Regions from separate parts of the Lactococcus sp. FSL K6-0773 genome, predicted to be linked through region 2. Evidence: predicted binding sites of a transcription regulator. Region 2 holds the regulator's gene; the other holds the start of a gene.
What was found. The regulator HrcA, encoded in region 2, represses chaperone genes, less so after heat shock. The targets are predictions, from matches to a motif close to TTAGCACTCNNNNNNNNNGAGTGCTAA.

Region 1: a site for HrcA is predicted at 5,312-5,338, ahead of groES (co-chaperone GroES). Genes of this name have one in related genera too.

Annotation. Positions count from the first base shown of each region.
Region 1 is NZ_JBBOVF010000001.1:1,408,370-1,419,459, reverse strand. Features, by position in the region: gene MHB61_RS06840 (transglycosylase domain-containing protein) at 1-679, shown strand, start outside; gene pepA (glutamyl aminopeptidase) at 737-1,804, opposite strand; gene MHB61_RS06830 (hypothetical protein) at 1,907-2,191, shown strand; gene MHB61_RS06825 (thioredoxin family protein) at 2,233-2,550, shown strand; gene ytpR (YtpR family tRNA-binding protein) at 2,636-3,262, shown strand; gene nox (H2O-forming NADH oxidase) at 3,425-4,765, shown strand; gene MHB61_RS06810 (single-stranded DNA-binding protein) at 4,855-5,244, shown strand; gene groES (co-chaperone GroES) at 5,364-5,648, shown strand; gene groL (chaperonin GroEL) at 5,736-7,364, shown strand; gene MHB61_RS06795 (MBL fold metallo-hydrolase) at 7,410-8,222, opposite strand; gene MHB61_RS06790 (sensor histidine kinase) at 8,393-9,835, opposite strand; gene yycF (response regulator YycF) at 9,828-10,529, opposite strand; gene tmk (dTMP kinase) at 10,707-11,090, shown strand, end outside.
Region 2 is NZ_JBBOVF010000001.1:811,777-822,866, reverse strand. Features, by position in the region: gene MHB61_RS03955 (UbiA family prenyltransferase) at 1-834, opposite strand, end outside; gene MHB61_RS03950 (ACT domain-containing protein) at 988-1,251, shown strand; gene MHB61_RS03945 (PFL family protein) at 1,368-2,705, shown strand; gene MHB61_RS03940 (hypothetical protein) at 2,805-3,284, shown strand; gene MHB61_RS03935 (histidine phosphatase family protein) at 3,352-4,047, shown strand; gene MHB61_RS03930 (M15 family metallopeptidase) at 4,044-4,790, shown strand; gene MHB61_RS03925 (hypothetical protein) at 4,804-5,208, shown strand; gene hrcA (heat-inducible transcriptional repressor HrcA) at 5,429-6,472, shown strand; gene grpE (nucleotide exchange factor GrpE) at 6,502-7,041, shown strand; gene dnaK (molecular chaperone DnaK) at 7,114-8,937, shown strand; gene MHB61_RS03905 (oleate hydratase) at 9,149-10,912, shown strand; gene MHB61_RS03900 (M20 peptidase aminoacylase family protein) at 10,979-11,090, shown strand, end outside.

The sequences.
Region 1 (11,090 bases), 600 kb from region 2:
TGAGCCTTGGTATATTGTTGATAGTATCAAAGATGATACGGGAAATGTAATTTATCAACATCAAAGTACTGGGGGAACTCAAGTTTATTCAGAAGCAACATCTACCATTATGGAATATATGCTTCAAGATGCTATTAAATCTCAAAAAACAAGTAAGTTTTATGGTGAGTTACAAAGCCTTAATTCTTCTCTTGCAACTAATGTTCAATGGGCTGGTAAAACAGGAACAACTGATAATTATACAGACGTTTGGATGATGCTTTCGACACCTTCAGTGACACTTGGTAGTTGGGCTGGTCACGATGACAATTCTGCAATGTCTCAAAATTCAGGTTTTATTAATAACGCAAAATTTACAGCTAATTTGGTGAATGCAATTAATGCTGCCGATCCAAATATTTTCGGACCTGGTCAAAAATTTACTGACCCTAATAGTGATCCAAATGTGACTAAGAGTAAAGTATTAGTTTCTACGGGTGAAAAACCAGGAAAAGTTAATGTTAAATTATCAAATGGTAAGACACAAGAGGTTAATCTCGGTGGAGACACTACGACAAGCTTCTGGGCTACAAAGTCTGGTGCCCCTACAACCACATATGATTTTTCTATTGGTGGTTCGGCAAGTGATATAGCTGCTGGTTGGAAAAAGATATTGCCTAATTATAACTTTGGTCAATAAAATACAAAAAATCACTAGGATAGGTTTCCTAGTGATTTTTTCTTTTGTTTTTTAAATTTAATAGTTTTTAATTTCAGCTACTTTTTCAGTACTAAGTGATGTTACGATATTTCTCAAGAAAGTTTGTGCTTGATTGAAATCATCAATATTGAAAATTGTTTGATGACTGTGAATATAACGAGCAACAACACCAATCGTTGTTGAAGGGACTCCATTATTAGCTAAGTGGGCAGCACCTGCATCAGTTCCACCTTTAGCCATATAAACTTGGGTTTTAACTTTAGCCTTATCAGCAGTTTCAAGCAAGAAATTTTTCATTCCAGGGAGCATAATATGACCTGGGTCAAAGAAACGAAGCGTTGTTCCTTCTCCAAGACGACCGTTGTCATCACCAAACGTATCACTAGCAGGTGAACAATCAACAGCAAAGAACAAATCAGGCTTGAACATAGTTGTAGAAACTTTGGCTCCACGAAGGCCAACTTCTTCTTGAACATTGGCTCCGATAATCAATGTAGCAGGTAATTCTTTGTCAGCTAAAAATTCAAGAAGTTCAAGAATCATTAAACAACCGTAACGATTGTCCCAAGCTTTAGAAATAATATTTTTACCATTAGCAGAGAGAATTGTTTCAGTTTCTGGAATGATTACATCGCCTTGAGCGATTCCAAATTCTGTAGCTTCTGCAGCATTCTCAAAAGCTCCATCAAAGACAATATCAGAAATGGCAGGAATTTGAGGAGTAACACCAGTTCCACGAAGAAGATGTGGAGGAAGCCCACCAGTTACGACAGGAATTTTTTTACCTGTACGTGTGAATAATGTAAAACGTTGTCCAGAGACAACTAAAGGATTCCAACCACCAAGTGGAACGACCCGGAATGTTCCGTCAGCTTTGATTGAGCTGACCATAAAGCCAACTTCATCCATGTGGGCTGCAATCATAATACGTGGGGCATTTGCTACTTTTGAAGTTTTAGTGACAAATATACCACCAAGACCATCAAATTCTGGCTGGTAACCAAGAGCAATCATGCGTGTTTTTAAATAGTCACGAACAGATCCCTCAAAACCAGAAGTCGCTTGAATTTCTGTCAGTGCTTTTACTTTGTCGAATAGTTCCATTTTTCTCCTCCGGAATACTGAAAAATTTACTGACAGATTTGTCAGCAAAAATTTTGATGATTTACACTATAATTATACCAAGAAATATGTTAAAATTTCCATATGAAAAAAATACTAAAGTTTGGTTTGGGAATTATTGCGGGTGCAACAGTTGCTCACGTTGCTTATCATGGCTATAAAACTATGGAAGAAGAAGTGATTCATGAACTTACTGACAGAGCTCGGCAACATTTTTCAACAAGAAAAATAGACGCTTTTTGGATTTTTGAGGAGCCAACTACGGGTGCTCTTTTTGAGGGAGGACTTGTCAGTGAAAATAAGGCAATCACTTTTGAAATCAATGCTAAAACTTTAGAAGTCTTTGAAAAAAATGAAAAAATTCTGTAAGAAAGCTTAGTATTCATTTAGAAATAAAAGGAGAATGTAGAATGATTATTCCAGAAAATATTGAAAATTTAGCCGAACTTGTAAAAGGACCGGAAAAGACAGTCTTCTTTTTCACGGCTGGTTGGTGCGGAGATTGTAATTTTATTAAGCCAAAAATGCCAGAAATTGAAGTAGAAAATCCAGACTTTAAATTTGTTGAAGTAGACCGTGATGAATATATGGATCTTGCGATTGAATGGGGAATTATGGGAATTCCAAGTTTTGTCGTGATTGAGGATGGCAAAGAAAAAGCTCGTCTAGTAAATAAATTACGTAAAACAAAAGAAGAAGTCAATACTTTCTTAGCGAGTGCGAAATAGTATCATCGCAGGACAAGCGTTGATATATTAAGAATTATATTCTATAATAATCAAAGTTAAGAAATTAAAAGGGAAAAATAAGAAAATGATTGCAACATACAACACAAATGTCGGTGACGTTTTAATGCTTATCACTGCAAATGATAAGGGAGAAAAAGTAAACTTCGAACGTAAGGGAAAAGTAGCTCGTGTTTTTATTGAAGAAACTGGAGCGACGGTTGCTTGGAATATTTTTGAAGCGAAATCTCTATTGGCTAATTTGTCAGGAAATGGTCAAGTCGTCTTATCATCTGATGATATTGAAACGTTGAACAAAGAGCTTGGTAAATCAGGATTTAGCGATGTTCTTGTTCACGATGCACAACCCAAATTTGTTGTCGCTGAAATTGTTGAAATGGAAGATCATCCAGATTCAGACCATTTACATATCTGTAAAGTTAATGTTGGTTTTGCCGATCCAGTACAAATTGTTTGTGGTGCTCCAAACGCAGCTCTTGGCTTAAAAACAGTTGCTGCTTTACCTGGTGCTATGATGCCTAACGGCTCATTGATTTTCCCAGGAGCCCTTCGTGGTGTTCAATCTTACGGAATGCTTTGTTCAGCTCGTGAACTTGAATTACCAAATGCTCCTGAGGTTCGTGGAATCATTGAATTATCATCAGATTTATCCGCTGGTAAAGCTTTTGATTCAGAAACAATGTGGCAAGCATAATAATAAAACTGTCAAAATAGTTTATTTTGGCAGTTTTTTTTATCTAAAAAAATAAAATAATTTTTTCACAAAGTTCACAAGCGCTTACAAAAGAAAATAGAAGGACTTATGCTAAACTGAATAATGTAAAAAGAATTTTACATTTAAAGGAGAATTATTAGCATGAAAATCGTAGTTATCGGTACGAACCACGCAGGCATTGCTACAGCAAATACATTAATTGATCAATATCCAGGCCATGAGATTGTTATGATTGACCGTAACAGTAATATGAGTTACTTGGGGTGTGGGACAGCTATTTGGGTCGGAAGACAAATTGAAAAACCAGATGAGCTGTTTTATGCCAAAGCAGAAGATTTTGAAAAAAAGGGAGTAAAGATATTAACAGAAACAGAAGTTTCAGAAATTGACTTTACTAATAAAATGATTTATGCCAAGTCAAAAACTGGAGAAAAGATTACAGAAAGTTATGATAAACTCGTTCTGGCAACAGGTTCACGTCCAATTATTCCTAACTTGCCAGGAAAAGATCTTAAAGGCATTCATTTTTTAAAACTTTTTCAAGAAGGGCAAGCCATTGACGAAGAGTTTGCTAAGAATGATGTGAAACGGATTGCTGTGATTGGTGCTGGTTATATTGGGACAGAAATTGCTGAAGCTGCCAAACGTCGTGGAAAAGAAGTCCTACTTTTTGATGCAGAAAGTACTTCACTTGCTTCATATTATGATGAAGAGTTTGCTAAAGGGATGGATGAAAATCTTGCCCAACATGGAATTGAACTCCATTTTGGGGAATTAGCTCAAGAGTTTAAGGCAAATGAAAAAGGTCATGTATCACAGATTGTAACTAATAAATCAACTTATGATGTTGACCTCGTTATTAATTGTATTGGCTTTACAGCCAATAGTGCATTGGCTGGTGAACATTTAGAAACCTTTAAAAATGGAGCAATCAAAGTGGATAAACATCAACAAAGTAGTGACCCAGATGTTTCTGCTGTAGGAGATGTTGCCACAATCTATTCTAATGCTTTACAAGACTTCACCTACATTGCCCTTGCCTCAAACGCTGTTCGCTCAGGGATTGTTGCTGGTCATAATATTGGAGGAAAATCAATAGAGTCTGTTGGTGTACAAGGTTCTAATGGAATCTCTATTTTTGGTTACAATATGACTTCTACGGGCTTGTCGGTTAAAGCTGCGAAAAAAATCGGCCTAGAAGTTTCATTTAGTGATTTTGAAGATAAGCAAAAAGCATGGTTCCTTCATGAAAATAATGATAGTGTGAAAATTCGTATCGTTTATGAAACAAAAAGTCGCAGAATTATTGGTGCTCAACTTGCTAGCAAGAGTGAAATAATTGCAGGAAATATTAATATGTTTAGTTTAGCTATTCAAGAAAAGAAAACGATTGATGAATTAGCCTTACTTGATTTATTCTTCTTACCACACTTCAATAGTCCATATAATTACATGACTGTTGCAGCTTTAAATGCAAAATAAACCATAAAAAATCTATCAATTGATAGATTTTATATTTTTTTGTGACAAATGTCCTAACTTTACGTATAAAAAGTTAGGAGGATTTTATTATGAATAAAACCATGTTAATTGGACGCTTAACCAGTGCGCCAGAAATTTCAAAAACAACAAATGATAAATCATATGTCCGTGTGACCTTGGCAGTCAATCGCCGTTTCAAAAATGAAAAAGGAGAACGAGAGGCAGATTTTATTTCAATTATTATTTGGGGAAAATCTGCAGAAACTTTAGTTTCTTACGCAAAAAAAGGAAGTCTTATTTCAATTGAAGGAGAAATTAGAACTAGAAATTATACGGATAAGCAAAATCAAAAACATTATGTCACAGAAATCTTAGGACTGAGTTATGATTTACTTGAAAGTAGGGCAACAATCGCTTTACGAGAAAGCGCTATAAAGACTGAAGAAACCTTACTTGATGCGGAAGAACTCCCTTTCTAATTTATTTCATAAAATCTAAATGTTTTCTCTTGACTAAATCTGACCATTGAGATAAAATAAGAATATGTTAGCACTCGTTTAATAAGAGTGCTAAAAAATAAAAAATGGAGGAAAATATAATGTTGAAACCTTTAGAGAATCGCGTAGTTTTACGTGTAAAAGAAGAAGAGGAAAAATCAATGGGTGGAATTGTGTTAACAAGCGCTTCCCAAGAAAAACCTCAAACAGCTGAAGTTGTTGCCGTCGGTGAAGGGAAAACAAATCATCATGGAACACTGATTTCTCCACTCGTAAAAGTAGGGGACACAGTAATTTTTGAAAAATTTGCTGGAACGACCGTAAAAATGGATGGTGAAGAATTCTTGATTCTCAAAGATTCAGACCTTCTTGCAATTGTAGAGTAAAATTATAAAAGCAATCATTTTTTTGGTTGTCTTTTGTCTATCTTAAAATCTATAAAATTAAAAATATATTCTTAAAAAGGAGCTAAAATGTCAAAAGATATTAAATTTTCAAGTGATGCTAGAACAGCGATGATGCGTGGGATTGATATTCTTGCTGATACAGTAAAAACAACCCTTGGACCAAAAGGTCGCAATGTTGTTCTTGAAAAATCATATGGATCACCTTTAATTACAAACGATGGTGTAACGATTGCCAAAGAGATTGAACTTGAAGATCATTTTGAAAATATGGGAGCTAAACTTGTTTCAGAAGTTGCTTCAAAAACAAATGATATCGCAGGTGACGGTACAACAACAGCGACAGTTTTGACACAAGCTATCGTTCGTGAAGGTTTAAAAAATGTTACCGCAGGTGCAAATCCAGTTGGTATTCGCCGAGGAATTGAACTTGCTGCTGAAACAGCTGTTGCGTCAATTAAAGAGATGGCAATTCCTGTCCACGATAAATCAGCAATTGCGCAAGTAGCTACCGTTTCATCACGTAGTGAAAAAGTGGGTGAGTATATTTCTGATGCAATGGAACGTGTAGGTTCTGACGGAGTTATCACCATTGAAGAATCAAAAGGGATGCAAACTGAACTCGATGTTGTTGAAGGAATGCAATTTGACCGTGGATATTTGAGTCAATATATGGTTTCTAATACAGAAAAAATGGTTGCTGAATTAGATAATCCTTATATTCTTATTACCGACAAAAAAATCTCAAACATTCAAGAAATTTTACCGCTCCTTGAACAAATCTTGAAAACAAATCGTCCACTTCTTATTGTAGCTGATGATGTTGATGGAGAAGCATTGCCAACGCTTGTTCTTAATAAGATTAAAGGTGTCTTCAATGTTGTAGCTGTAAAAGCACCAGGATTTGGTGATCGTCGTAAAGCTCAATTGGAAGATTTGGCTATCTTGACAGGTGGTACAGTAATTACTGAAGAACTTGGTCTTGATCTTAAAGATGCTACTCTTGAAGCTTTAGGACAAGCAGCTAAGGCAACTGTGGATAAAGACCACACAACAATTGTTGAAGGTGCTGGTTCTGCTGATGCTATTTCTGATCGTGTAGCTATTATTAAAGCGCAAATTGAAAAAACAACTTCTGATTTTGATCGTGAAAAATTACAAGAACGTCTTGCAAAATTAGCTGGTGGTGTTGCAGTTGTTAAAGTTGGTGCTGCAACTGAAACAGAGCTCAAAGCAATGAAACTCTTGATTGAAGATGCACTTAATGCAACACGTGCAGCCGTTGAGGAAGGTATTGTTTCTGGTGGTGGTACAGCACTTGTTAATGCTATTGCTGCTTTGGATAAACTTTCAGAAGAAGGAGATATTCAAACAGGTATTAACATTGTTCGCCGTGCTCTTGAAGAACCAGTTCGTCAAATTGCTGCCAATGCAGGATATGAAGGTTCAGTTATCATTGATAAACTTCGTTCAGAAGAAGTAGGTACAGGATTCAATGCTGCAACTGGTCAATGGGTTAATATGATTGAAGAAGGAATTGTTGACCCTGCAAAAGTAACTCGTTCAGCTTTGCAAAACGCGGCTTCTGTTGCTGGTTTAATTTTGACTACTGAAGCAGTAGTTGCTAATAAGCCAGAACCAGCTGCTCCAGCTATGCCTCCAATGGACCCTAGCATGGGAATGGGTGGTATGATGTAATAAAAAAGAACCCTTAGGGTTCTTTTTTTATTTGCTGATGAGTAACTAAATATCGTAAAGTTGACTAGCATGTTCGTGACTAGTATCAAGGATCTTCAAGTCCTTTTTGGTATCGACATCATGTTGCTGTAAGTAACCATCCATAGTAAGATGAGCAAGTTCTTTGATATTATTATTTAAACTCAAGTGCCCTAGAAAAATTCGTTTTGTCTTATTACCATGAATACTAAAAGCAGCCTCAGCGCCGTCCTCATTAGATAAGTGGCCTTGGTCACTTAGGATACGTTGCTTTGTCCGCCAAGGATAAGCTCCCATGCGGAGTATCTCAATGTCATGGTTTGATTCCATAAGATAAGCATCTGCATTTTCAATGGTTCCACGCATTCTATCGGATACATAACCTGTATCAGTTAGCATAACAAAACTTTTGTTATCTTTCATGAAACGATAAAACTGTGGTGCGATAGCATCGTGACTCACGCCGAAAGATTCAATATCAATATCACCAAAAGTCATTGTTTTTCCCATTTCAAACAGATGTTTTTGTTCAACAGGGATTTTTCCTAAAGCATTTTTACTATCTAGTTCAGACCAAGTATCTTCATTTGCGTAAAGGTCAATACCATATTTTCTTGCCAAAACACCAATCCCTTTGATATGGTCACTATGTTCATGGGTAATTAATAAAGCATCAATATCATGAATGTCACGGTCAATTTCTGATAGTAAACTTTCTATTTTTTTTCCAGATAGTCCGGCATCAACAAGAATTTTTTTCTTTGGAGTTTCTAAGTAAAAAGAATTTCCTGTTGAACCAGAGGCTAAAATGGAATATTTAAAGCCATTTTGTTCAGTCATACAGTCTATTGTAGCAGAAAAATAGTGGGATTGCCATGAGCTTTTATATTTTATTTGAAAATAAATTTATCAGGAAATTCATTACCTTAAGAGAGTTTTTTGTGGTAAAAGTCTAGGTTTATTCATAAAAAAAGAGTCCACAAATATGTATGGACTCTTTTTAGGGGAAATTATTCATTATCCTCAAATTCAAACTCATCAGTGCCATCATCCCAGTCATCTGCGGCTTCTAAAGAATATGGAAGAGTGAAACTAAAGGTCGTTCCTTTTCCTTCTCCTTCAGAACTTGCAAAAATTGTTCCGCCATGTATTTTAACAATATCATGGACAATAGAGAGGCCTAAACCTGTCCCCCCAACTTTTGAATTTCTTGAAGCATTATCAACTCGGTAGAAACGGTCAAAAATCTTAAGTAAATCAGATTTTGGAATCCCCATTCCTTGGTCACTGATGGAGATTAGAACATCACTTTCACGTTTTTCAACGGAAATTGTAATAGTTCCACCTTTAGGTGAATACTTAATTGCATTTCCGATGATATTGTCAATGACTTGAGCAATTTTATCGGTATCAATTTCGACCCAGATGGGCTGTTCAGAGTATTTTCTGACTAGAGTGAAATTAGAAGAGATTAAATCGTTTGATTCGGTTTCTAAAATTTGGTCTAAACGGTTAATTTGATAGTCTAAGAAGGCAATTAAATTAATCATTTCTTTATTAAGAACGATTCGGTCTTGATCCATTCTTGATAAAGTCAAAAGGTCGGAAATCATTCGAATCATCCGATTAGTTTCAGTAAGTGAAACATTAATAAAGGATGAAGCTGTTTCTTTATCCTCAATGGCTCCGTCTTCTAGTGCTTCCAAGTAGGCTTTTACTGAGGTGAGCGGAGTTCGGAGTTCATGAGAAACATTGGAAACAAAGAGACGGCGCTCTCGTTCGGCCTTGTCTTGTTCAGTCATATCATGTAAGACGGCAATAATTCCTGAGATGAAACCAGATTCACGACGAAAGAGGGAAAATTTAATGTGGAGCGAAATGGATTCATTCCCAGAATCATGTGTCTCAATAGTTATTTCAGGTTCTTTTTCTAATAAATCATAAAAATTATATTGGTCAGTAATTTTTAAAACTTCAACAATATTTTTTTGCATCAAGAGATCATTATCTGTATTCAAATAGTGCAAAGCTGATTTATTGGCCATAATAATATTTCCACGACGATCGGTGGCAATGACGCCATCAACCATATATGCGAGAATACTATCTAATTGATTACGCTGATTTTCAAGATTGTTCTGCGTGCGAACAATATCTTCACCAAGTTTTAAAATTTCATCATATAATTCATTGATTTCACTCGTCCCTTTTGGGATTTTATCGCGATTTAAATAGCCATTTTTTATGTCATTTATCTGTTTAGAAACATTCACAATCATGCGATGTTGCTGATTGAGAAAGACTAAAACAAAGACGAGTGAAAATAAGTAATAACCAATAAAAGTACTTAAATGAGCAAAATTGTAATCAAAACTGCTCATAAAAAGGATGACAAAAAGAAGTAGGTGTGCAACTACTCCTTTAAAAATCATTGAATTAAAAAATTTAATCATGTGGGTTGCTCATGTAGTAGCCAACCCCGCGGCGTGTTGAAACGTATTGTGGACGGCTTGGAGTATCTTCAACTTTTTCACGTAAACGACGAACAGTAACGTCAACTGTACGAACATCTCCAAAGTAGTCATAACCCCAAACGGTTTCCAAAAGGTTTTCACGAGTGATCACTTCGCCAAGGTGTTGAGCAAGGTAGTAAAGCAATTCAAACTCACGGTGTGTAAGGTCGAGTTGTTTATCATTTTTATAAGCCGCATAGTGTGCTGGATTGATACGGAGGTTTCCGATAATCAATTCTTTCTTGACATTGTCAGTAGATTCAGCAGGTGCGACATTGATACGACGCAAGTTTGCTTTAATACGAGCTAATAGTTCACGGTTTGAGAATGGTTTTGTGACATAATCATCAGCACCAAGTTCAAGACCAATTACTTTGTCAAATTCACTATCTTTAGCTGACACCATAATAATTGGAGTGTCAGAAGTTTTACGGATTTCACGTGCAACATCAAGACCATCAAGTTTAGGTAACATCAAATCAAGCAGAATAAGGTCAGGTTGTACTTCTTTAAATGCTTCAAGAGCTTCTTCACCATCAAAAGCTGTAAAGACTTCAAAACCTTCTTTGGTTAAATTAAATTTTACGATATCTGAGATTGGTTTTTCATCATCAACAACAAGAATTTTTTTCATAGTTGTCCTTTCAAGTGGAAAATTTTTTATTGAATGTTACTCGTATTTATTTGAATTAACAAATCAAGTAAGCTGTTTCAGTTATATTATACAATTTTTAGTAAAATTACGCAAAAAGAGACCCTATTATTTTTAGAAAAAAGATAAAATATTTGTTTTTTTGGTATAATAGAGGCTATGAATGGAATTCTAATTTCCCTTGAGGGACCCGATGGAGCAGGAAAAACAACGGTTTTAAAAGAAATTTTACCTGAAATCCAAAAAATGAAGCGCGAAATTGTCCCAACTCGTGAACCAGGCGGTGTTCGAGTGGCGGAAGAAATTCGCCAAATTATTCTTGATCCAAAGAATACAGATATTGATTCTAAAACCGAGTTAATGCTTTTTGCGGCGGCGCGTCGTTTACATATGCAAGAAAAAATGTTGCCAGCTTTACAAGCGGGTAAAGTTGTCATTGTTGACCGATTTATTGATTCATCTGTCGCCTATCAGGGGTATGGCCGTGATTTGGGTGTCGAAGTTGTTGATTGGCTTAACTATTTTGCAACAGATGGGTTGAAG
Region 2 (11,090 bases):
AAATTTTTTAATATTAGGAATAACTTTCAGGGCAATGATGCTCATTAATAATGACCAAATTGGTAAAATTCCCAAAGCAATGGCAATTAAAATACAAAGTCCAGCAAATAAATATAGTCCAGTAAATACTTTTAAACTGAGTGGAATCTTTAGATAATAAGGTAAAGTATAACGCTCATTGCGAATGTCCTGTTCTAAATCGCAAATATTATCAGAAAACATAATATTAAAATTTTGAACAAAACACATTAGACCGACTAGAAGGATTGGTAAAAGAATTTTAAAGTCCCAAGTCCATGTCATGAACCAATTCCTGTCAAAATTAATGAAAAAATAGCCTTTATCATAAGAATTAATATAGACAGCAAGGAAAAGACCAAAGAACCCTTCGCAAAGACCCGCTAAAATTTCGCCCAAAGGAAAACGAGAAAAAGCAAAAGGACCATAAGTATAGAAAATAGCAATTAAGAAACAAAGTCCACCAATTGGTAAAATCGCAAGATTAGTCAAGAAAAGAACAATTAGTCCAACGACTACATCAATCGCTAAAAGTGCCAAACAAATGTTTAAAGCAAGTTTAGGATTAATCGATTTAGCAACGATAATATTCCATTTCTTATACTCAGGATCAAGTGCTTTTTGATAATCCATCAGATTATTCCAAGCCGAAACAAAAAGATTAATGCTTGCTAAACCAATAAAAAATAGAAGCGTAGGCCAAAAATGAAAACTTCCAAAGTACCAAAAGGCAAAAAGACAGCCAGCAATCGGTGATAATAATGCTGCGGGCAAGGTTTGAATACGTGTAAAATTAAAAAAAGTTTTTAAAGTCATGATAAGCTGATTATAGCAAAAACTAGCCAATAAATCATGAATGATTTTGACTGACAGAGCTGTCAGCAAAAGTTTATTTTACTGACAAGAAAATTGAATGAAAATTTAAATAAAAATGTTATAATAGGATAAAAATTTGAATGGAGAAACAAAATGCGCGCAGTTGTAACAGTAGTAGGAGCAGATAAAATTGGGATTGTTGCTGGAGTCACAGCAACATTGGCAGAACTTGAAGCAAATATCATTGAAATTTCACAAACCTTGATGAGTGGAGCTTTTACCATGATGATGGTAGTTGAAACACAAAATAGTGATTTTTCAGCCTTTCAAGCAGAACTTTCAAGAAAAGGTGAAGCCTTGGGTGTCAATATTCATGTTCAAAATGAAGCAATTTTTAACGCCATGCACAAATTATAATTTACTGACAGAAAAAAATTAGCCAATAAATGACTTTTATTTAAAAGTATTTTTACTGACAGCACGAAAAAAATTTCTGTCAGTAAAATTTTAATCAAAACTAAGGAAATTAAATAATGGATATTCAAAATATCAAAGAAACAATTGCGATGATTGAAGAACAAAATTTCGACATTCGCACAATAACAATGGGAATCAGTCTTCTTGATTGTATCGATGCTGATATTGATAAAGCAGCTGAAAAAATCTATCAAAAAATTGTCAAAAAAGCAGGAAAACTTGTTGAAGTAGGTAACGAGATTGGACATGAACTCGGTATTAAAATTGTCAATAAACGTGTTTCTGTAACACCCATTGCAATTATCGGAGCAGCAACAGCTGCTGATGATTACACACCACTTGCTCTTGCGATGGATCGTGCAGCAAAAGAGATTGGCATCGACTTTATTGGTGGCTATTCTGCTCTTGTGCAAAAAGGCTATCAAAAAGGTGATGAAATTTTGATTAAATCAATGCCTAAAGCACTAGCAGCAACTGAGCGCGTATGTGCTTCGGTAAATGTTGGTTCAACTAAAACAGGTATTAATATGACAGCAGTTCGAGATATGGGTGAAACCATCAAAATCATGTCTAAAGGTGATAAATGGCTCAATGCCAAACTTGTTGTCTTTGCTAATGCCGTTGAAGACAATCCATTTATGGCAGGAGCTTTTCATGGAGTTGGGGAAGCAGATACGATTATCAACGTCGGAGTTTCAGGACCTGGTGTAGTTAAACGTGCTCTTGAAAAAGTCCGCGGAGAATCTTTTGATATTTTAGCCGAAACCATTAAAAAGACAGCTTTTAAAATTACAAGAATTGGTCAACTTGTTGGTCAAATGGCTTCAGAAAGACTTAATGTTGAATTTGGAATAGTTGATTTATCACTTGCACCTACACCAGCAATTGGCGATTCGGTTGCACGCGTTTTAGAAGAAATGGGACTTGAAACTGTTGGGACTCATGGAACAACAGCCGCCCTAGCCATGCTTAATGACGCTGTGAAAAAAGGCGGAGTTATGGCAGCTGAACGTGTTGGTGGACTTTCAGGCGCCTTTATCCCAGTTTCAGAAGATGAAGGAATGATTGCCGCTGTCAATTCTGGGGCATTGAATATTGAAAAATTAGAGGCCATGACTTGTGTTTGTTCAGTTGGCTTGGATATGATTGCAATTCCTGAAGAAACACCGGCATCTACCATTGCAGCAATGATTGCTGACGAAGCCGCCATCGGGGTCATTAATCAAAAAACGACAGCAGTACGGATTATTCCAATGGGCAAAGAAGGCGAACAAATTGAATTTGGTGGACTTTTCGGTGTAGCACCAGTTATGAGAGTAAACAAAGCGTCGTCAGCAGATTTTATTGCTCGTGGCGGTCAAATTCCAGCACCAATTCATTCATTTAAAAACTAAAAATACTTTTAAAATTTAGCTCCTAAACATTTCTAAAAAATGATGAGCGCTTCCAAAAATGATATAATAGAAGAAGTGAAAAAATACGGAGGTTATTTTATGGCTTACAAAGTGAATTTTAAAGATGTAGAAACAGTTGGCTTGGAAACTTCGCCGGTAGCCGATTCTTTAGCAGGTTTACGAGCTAATGAAGCACGTTATTTTTGGAATAAGTATAAATTTGAGTATCTCACATATCCAGCTCATGAAAAAGCCGACGAAGTCGCTTTGTTTGAGAAAATTTTACTTGAAGAACGTAATTTAAAATTTTCAGCAAAAATACTCGAAGTTGCTATCTATGAAAATGATGAACTCTATTGGCCTGAATTCTATTACGAAGACGGTATGGTTTTAAATCTACTCTATGAAAAAGTTGGACAAGAGGGCAAGAAACCAAAACGGGCAGTTGGAATAAAGTTGTCAGTGGGTATGGAAATCCCCAAAGAACTTGAGGGAAAATTCAAATTTGCACGCCAACGTTCAAAACTCGCAGGTGAGATAAGAGGTTCCTACTTTACAATTAAACAGGAATGGCTGTAATTTTCTATATAGATAGAAATATCCTATCGTAATTTTTTTGTTAGAATCATTAAAAAGGGGAGTAGAAATGGTAAATATTTATTTAGTTCGACATGGAAAGACAATGTTTAATACAATTGGTAGAGCGCAAGGTTGGTCTGATACACCTTTAACTGCGGCAGGAGAACAAGGAATTATTGAACTTGGTCTAGGATTCAAAGAAAAAGGCATTAAATTTGACCGAGCTTATTCATCTGATTCTGGACGTACAATCCAGACAATGGGTTTTATCTTGGCTAATTCTGATAATGAAGGAATTCCATACACTTATGATAAAAGAATCCGTGAGTGGTGTTTTGGTTCATTTGATGGTGGCTATGACGGAGAACTTTTTGATGGTGTTTTACCAAGAATATTTACCGAAACTGGAAATCATCATACCGACGAATTTCCTCCAGATGAAGTAATTGCTAATGCGATTTTTGAAGTTGATACGGCTGGCTGGGCTGAACCTTGGGAAAAACTTTCAGGACGTATCATGGATGGTTTTACAGATATTGCCAAGGAATCTGAAGCAAAAGGGGCTAAAAATATTGTTATTGTCAGCCATGGAATGACCATTGGAACTTTTGTAAAACTCGCTCACCCAGAACTCCCTCGTCCACATGGTCTTGATAATGGTTCTGTCACCCATTTAAGTTTTGAGGATGGAAAATTCACCATTGGAAAAGTCGGAGACATGTCTTATCGAGAAATAGGGAGTGAAAAGTTAGCTAAAAAATGAAAAGAAGAATAACATTTAGTTTAATCGTGCTTGTTCTTTTAATCATTGGCGCTTTAGGATTTATTTTAATCAGCAATGATAAGTCAAATTCAACAAACGAATCAGCTAAAAAAACAAGTATTTCGTCATCTAAAGAGGTGGCAAAGAAAAAGGATTTACCTGACGCTAAACAATCAGATTGGGATTTAGTATTGGTGAGTCGAAAATCACCTAAAGATGAAATGAACCCAACACTGGCAACCGTAAATGGGATTCAAGTTGATCAAAGGATAGCATCAGCGGTTCAACAATTTTTAGCAGCAGCCCAACAAATATCACCAGCTGAACATTTAATCTCAGGTTATCGGTCAGTCTCATATCAAGAAGGGCTTTATCAATCTTATGTCCAAGCAGAAATGAATGGTCAAGGAACAGTAAATTCTAGTGGAAATCCAATTTCAGAAGAAGAAGCGATAAAAAATGTACAAACTTATTCTCAGCCGCCAAGAAGTTCAGAACATCAAACAGGATTAGCGATTGATATGAGTAATATTGATAGCCTAAATGAGAGTCAATATGCAAAACAAGTTGCAGCAATTGCTCCCAAATATGGATTTGTTCTTCGTTTTCCAGAAGGGAAAAAGGCAGAGACAGGAATTGGTTATGAAGACTGGCATTTTAGATATGTTGGTTTAGAAAATGCTAAATATATGACCGAACACAATCTTACTTTAGAAGAATATCTAAAACTATTACCAGCATAAAGGAAATGAAATCATGCTAAACCGAACCAGACTTCTACTCTATGTTAATGTTGCTCTATTTATTTACAGTGTCTCGGAAATGATTAAAGTTCTCCTTGTTCATAATAATTTCTTTAGTCAATTTTTTAATAACTTATCGACAAATATAAAAACATTAACGACTAAAATTTCGTCAACAATTACGAGTTGGCAAAGTTTAATCTATTTATTGATTTTTGCTTTATTAATCTTTCTATTATTGAAATTTTGGCGTTTTACTTTTATACTTTTAGAAATTATTTCGGCACTTTTGATTATAGATTATGCCATACTTTTCATTCAACATGAAGTAAAGTATGGAAGCCTCTTTGTCATTGCTGTAATGGTAATTACAGTCATGAATATTTGGCAAACATCCAAAGATTCCAATCTTTTATAAACGAAATTAGCACTCTAACAAAAAGAGTGCTAATTTTTATGTCTTTTTGCTTGACAAGGTATAAACAAAGGGTTATAATAAATTTGTTAGCACTTAGAGATGAAGAGTGCTAAAACAGAAAAAGCTTGTAGATACTAAACAGAAGTCAAAGGCTCAAGAAATTTTTGAGCTTGCGAAAGAAGTTTTGCCGAACTTCTTATCTGTGGAGAAAGGAGTAGTCATGATTACAGAACGTCAAAGACAAATTTTAAATTTGATTGTTTCTCTTTATGCCAAAGAGCATACGCCAATTGGTTCAAAGTCGCTCCTTGATAGTATTCAAGCTTCTAGTGCTACAATCCGAAACGACATGAAAGTCTTGGAAAAACTAGGTTTGATTCAAAAAGAACACACCTCAAGTGGACGTGTTCCAAGTGTTTCAGGTTATAAGTATTTTGTAGAAAATGTCATCCAGTTAGATGAATTTAGTCAAAATGACTTATTTAAAGTGATGAAAGCTTTTGATGGTGATTTTTATCGCTTATCTGACCTGTTTAAAACAGCGGCTAAAAGTTTATCAGGACTCACTGGTTTGACAAGCTTTGTACTTAATGCTCCCCAACGTGACCAACAATTAGTTTCATTTGAAATGGTCATGCTGGATAGTCATTCAGTACTTTCAGTTATAACATTAGGGACTGGTGAAGTAAGAACAAATCAATTTATTCTTCCAAAATCGATGACCGAAGCTGATTTAGCAGTCTTTAGTAATCTAGTTAAAGAACGTCTGGTTGGTAAAAAAGTGATTGATATTCACTATACTTTACGAACAGAGATTCCACAGATTGTTCAGCGTTATTTCAAAGTTACGAGTGAAGTTCTCCAACTCTTTGAATCAATTTTTGATGATTTGTTCAAAGAACGGCTGACCGTCGCTGGGCGTAAAAATATCTTTGATTATGCAACTGACAATCTTGCAGAATTATATAAACTCTTTAGCGATGATGAACGGATGCTTCATGAAATTCGCGAAATCACTAATAACGATGAAATGCGTGCCGTTAAATTTGACAATGACGAAAAATATATGAAAAATTTAACGATTATTTCGCAAAAATTTGTTATCCCATATCGCGGTTTTGGTACACTAACAGTCGTTGGACCTGTAGAAATGGATTATCAAAGGACGTTATCAGTTCTTGACTTAGTTGCTAAAGTTTTAACTATGAAGCTGAGTGACTATTATCGTTATCTTGATGGTAACCATTATGAAATTAGTAAATGATAAAAAAGTTATTTAAAAAAGGAGGGCCTATGTCCGAAGAAACTAAAGAAGAAATCAAAAATGAAAAAGTTGATGAAGAAGTGACTGAGGAGTTGACAGAGGAAGCACTTGAGGATATTGTTGAAGAAGAAATCAACGAACTTGATGAAGCACAAAAGTTAGCGACTGAGTGGGAAAATAAATTCCTTCGCGTTTCTGCAGAAATGCAAAACGTACAACGTCGTGGAAATGAAGAACGTTTGCAACTTATCAAATATCGTTCACAAGATTTAGCAAAAAAAATCTTATCTTCACTAGATAATCTTGAACGTGCACTTGCTGTTGAAGGATTAACGGATGATGTTAAAAAAGGCCTTGAAATGGTCCAAGAAAGCTTGATTTCAGCGCTTAAAGAAGAAGGCGTTGAAGAAGTTTCTTATGAAAGTTTCGACCATAATATTCACATGGCTGTTCAAACTGTCCCAGCTGATGATGAACATCCAGCTGACAGCATCGTGCAAGTTTTCCAAAAAGGTTACCAACTTCACGAACGTTTACTTCGTCCAGCAATGGTTGTCGTAGCACAGTAAATTAAAAAATAAATTGACCGCAAAGTCTTTAAACTATTCATAAGTAATAAGAAATAAAGGAGATTTAATAATATGTCTAAAATTATCGGTATTGACCTTGGTACAACAAACTCAGCAGTAGCAGTTCTTGAAGGAACTGAATCAAAAATTATTCCAAATCCAGAAGGAAATCGTACAACACCTTCAGTTGTAGCTTTCAAAAATGGTGAAATCATTGTCGGTGACGCTGCAAAACGTCAAGCGGTAACTAACCCAGAAACAATTATTTCTATTAAATCAAAAATGGGAACATCTGAAAAAGTTTCTGCAAATGGTAAAGAATATACACCACAAGAAATTTCAGCAATGATTCTTCAAAACTTGAAAGCTACAGCAGAAGCTTATCTTGGAGAAAAAGTAGAAAAAGCAGTTATCACTGTACCTGCATACTTCAATGACGCTCAACGTCAAGCAACTAAAGATGCTGGTAAAATTGCTGGTCTTGAAGTAGAACGTATCGTTAACGAACCAACAGCAGCAGCTCTTGCTTATGGTCTTGATAAAACAGATAAAGATGAAAAGATTCTTGTATTTGACCTTGGTGGTGGTACATTCGACGTTTCAATTCTTGAACTTGGTGATGGTGTCTTTGATGTTCTTGCAACTGCTGGTAACAACAAACTCGGTGGTGATGATTTTGACCAAAAAATCATTGACTGGATGGTTGCCGAATTCAAGAAAGAAAACGGAATTGACCTTGCCCAAGATAAAATGGCTTTGCAACGTTTGAAAGATGCCGCTGAAAAAGCGAAAAAAGACCTTTCAGGTGTAACAACTACTCAAATCAGCTTGCCATTCATCACAGCCGGTGCTGCTGGCCCTCTTCACTTGGAAATGGCTTTGACTCGTGCTAAATTTGATGAATTGACACATGATCTTGTTGAAGCGACACGTCAACCAGTTCGCCAAGCCCTTTCTGATGCTGGCTTGTCAACTTCTGATATTGACGAAGTTCTCTTGGTTGGTGGTTCAACTCGTATCCCTGCTGTTGTTGAACTTGTTCGTCACGAAACAAACAAAGAACCAAATAAATCAGTAAACCCTGATGAAGTTGTTGCTATGGGTGCAGCAATTCAGGGTGGTGTGATTACTGGTGACGTTAAAGATGTTGTTCTCCTTGACGTTACTCCACTTTCACTTGGTATTGAAACAATGGGTGGTGTCTTCACAAAATTGATTGACCGTAACACAACTATCCCAACTTCTAAATCGCAAGTCTTCTCAACTGCTGCTGATAATCAACCCGCTGTAGATATTCATGTCCTTCAAGGTGAACGTCCAATGGCAGCTGATAACAAAACTTTGGGTCGTTTCCAATTAACAGATATCCCTGCAGCACCACGTGGTATTCCACAAATCGAAGTAACATTTGATATTGATAAAAATGGTATTGTTTCTGTTAAAGCTAAAGACCTTGGTACACAAAAAGAACAAACAATCGTTATCAAATCAAACTCAGGTCTTTCTGATGAAGAAATTGATAAAATGATGAAAGATGCTGAAGCGAATGCTGACGCTGATGCAAAACGTAAAGAAGAAGTTGATACACGTAATGAAGCTGATGCTTTAGTTTTCCAAACTGAAAAAACTTTGAAAGACCTTGAAGGAAAAGTAGAAGAAGCTGAAGTTAAAAAAGCTGAAGAAGCTAAAGAAGAACTCAAAAAAGCGCTTGAAGGTGAAGATATTGATGATATCAAAGCTAAATCAGAAGCACTTTCTGAAATCGCTCAAAACCTCGCTGTAAAACTTTATGAACAAGCAAATGCAGCTCAAGGTGAAGCTGGACAAGCAACTGATGCTCAAGAAGCTCCAAAAGATGATAATACATTTGATGGTGACTTTGAAGAAAGCAAATAATAATTTATAAAAGCACTGATTCTTTTGTCAGTGCTTTTTTTATAAAAATGGACAAAATAGACATGTTGTCTAAAAACTATTTCAGATTCTTGCAATCATTTTCTTCTTGTACTATGATGAAATTAGTAAGAGATTGGAGGAAAATTAGAAGTAAAGAGACTAAAAAATTTAGTCAAACTGATGTTGTTTAGATTAGAGGAGGTTAATTATTATGCGTTATACAAATGGAAATTATGAAGCTTTCGTTCACCCAAGAAAACCAGAAAATGTTGATCAAAAATCAGCTTATATTATTGGGGCAGGCCTTGCAGGACTTGCAACAGCAGTATTTTTAATTCGTGACGGTCAAATGTCAGGGGACCGTATTCATATTTTAGAAGAGTTACCGTTGTCAGGAGGTTCTCTTGACGGTTCCTTTATTCCACATGATGGTTTCGTTGTTCGTGGTGGACGTGAAATGGAAAACCATTTTGAATGTCTTTGGGATTTATTCCGAACAATTCCGTCATTAGAAGTGGACGATGCGTCTATTTTAGATGAGTTTTATCGAATTGATCGGGATGACCCAAATTCATCTAACTGTCGTATTATCCATAATCGTGGTGAACGGGTTGATGATGATGGAAAATTTACCCTAAGTCCAAAAGCTCAAGAAGAAATAATCAAATTATTCATGACTAAAGAAGAACTACTTGTAGGTAAAACAATAGAAGATTGCTTTACTGATGAGTTCTTCAAATCAAATTTTTGGCTTTATTGGTGTTCAATGTTTGCTTTTGAAAAATGGCATTCAGCTATTGAAATGCGTCGTTACATTATGCGTTTCATCCACCATATTGAGGGGTTACCTGATTTTTCTGCCCTAAAATTTACAAAATATAATCAATATGAATCGCTAGTAAAACCATTAATTTCATACTTAAAAGATCATGGAGTTGATTTTAAATATGGAGCACAGGTTGAAAATGTTGAAGTTGACTTTTCAAATGGCAAAAAGGTAGCAAAAGCTATTGTATTTGCTGACAAAGAAATAAAAGAACTGACAGAAAATGACTTAGTTTTTGTCACAAATGGTTCAATTACAGAAAGTTCAACTCAAGGTTCACCAACACAAGCCGCTCCGAAAACTAGTGAACTTGGTGGCTCTTGGAAACTTTGGCAAAATTTAGCTAAACAATCAGAAGAATTTGGACATCCAGATGTTTTTTGTAAGGAAATTCCAAAAGAAGCTTGGGTTGTATCAGCAACTGTCACTTGGAAAAATTTAAAGATTCAACCTTATTTTGAAAAATTAACACATCGTCAATTGCGTTCAGGAAAAGTTGTCACAGGAGGAATTATTACTGTTAAAGATTCAAATTGGCTCCTTTCATTTACAACTCACCGCCAACCTCATTTTAAAGAACAAAATGACCAAGAAACAGTAACTTGGGTTTATGGTCTTCTTTCAAATACACCTGGGAACTATATCAAAAAACCAATTGAAGATTGTACAGGTGAAGAAATTACTCAAGAATTACTTTATCATTTAGGAATGCCAGAAGAAGAAATTGAAGCATTTGTTAAAGAAAATACTAATACAATTCCAGTATATATGCCTTTCATTACTTCTTATTTCATGCTTCGTGAACCAGGGGATCGCCCTCTTGTAGTACCTGAACAATCAGTCAATTTAGCGTTTTTAGGAAATTTTGCGGAAACTGAGCGTGATACAGTCTTTACAACAGAGTATTCAGTCAGAACTGCGATGGAAGCTGTTTATCAATTATTAAATGTTGATCGCGGTGTTCCGGAAGTCTATGCTTCGGCTTATGATTTACGAACTTTAGCAAGTTCAGCCTACTATCTATCAGATAAGCAAAAATTAGAAGATTTAGAGCTTTCATTTATTAAAAAACAAGCGCTCAAAGTTGGACTTAAAAAAATCAAAGGGACATATATTGAAGAACTTTTAGAAGATGCGGGTCTGATTTAAAATTTAAATGAAGTCACAAGAAATAGTGAAGGAGCAACCTTCGCTATTTTTGATACAATTATTTTTATGATTGAAGAAAATTTATACCAAGAGCTTGTTGAAATTAGACATTATCTACATGCTCATCCCGAAATATCAGAAAAAGAAGTTGAAACGACAAAATTTATTCGTCAAAAAT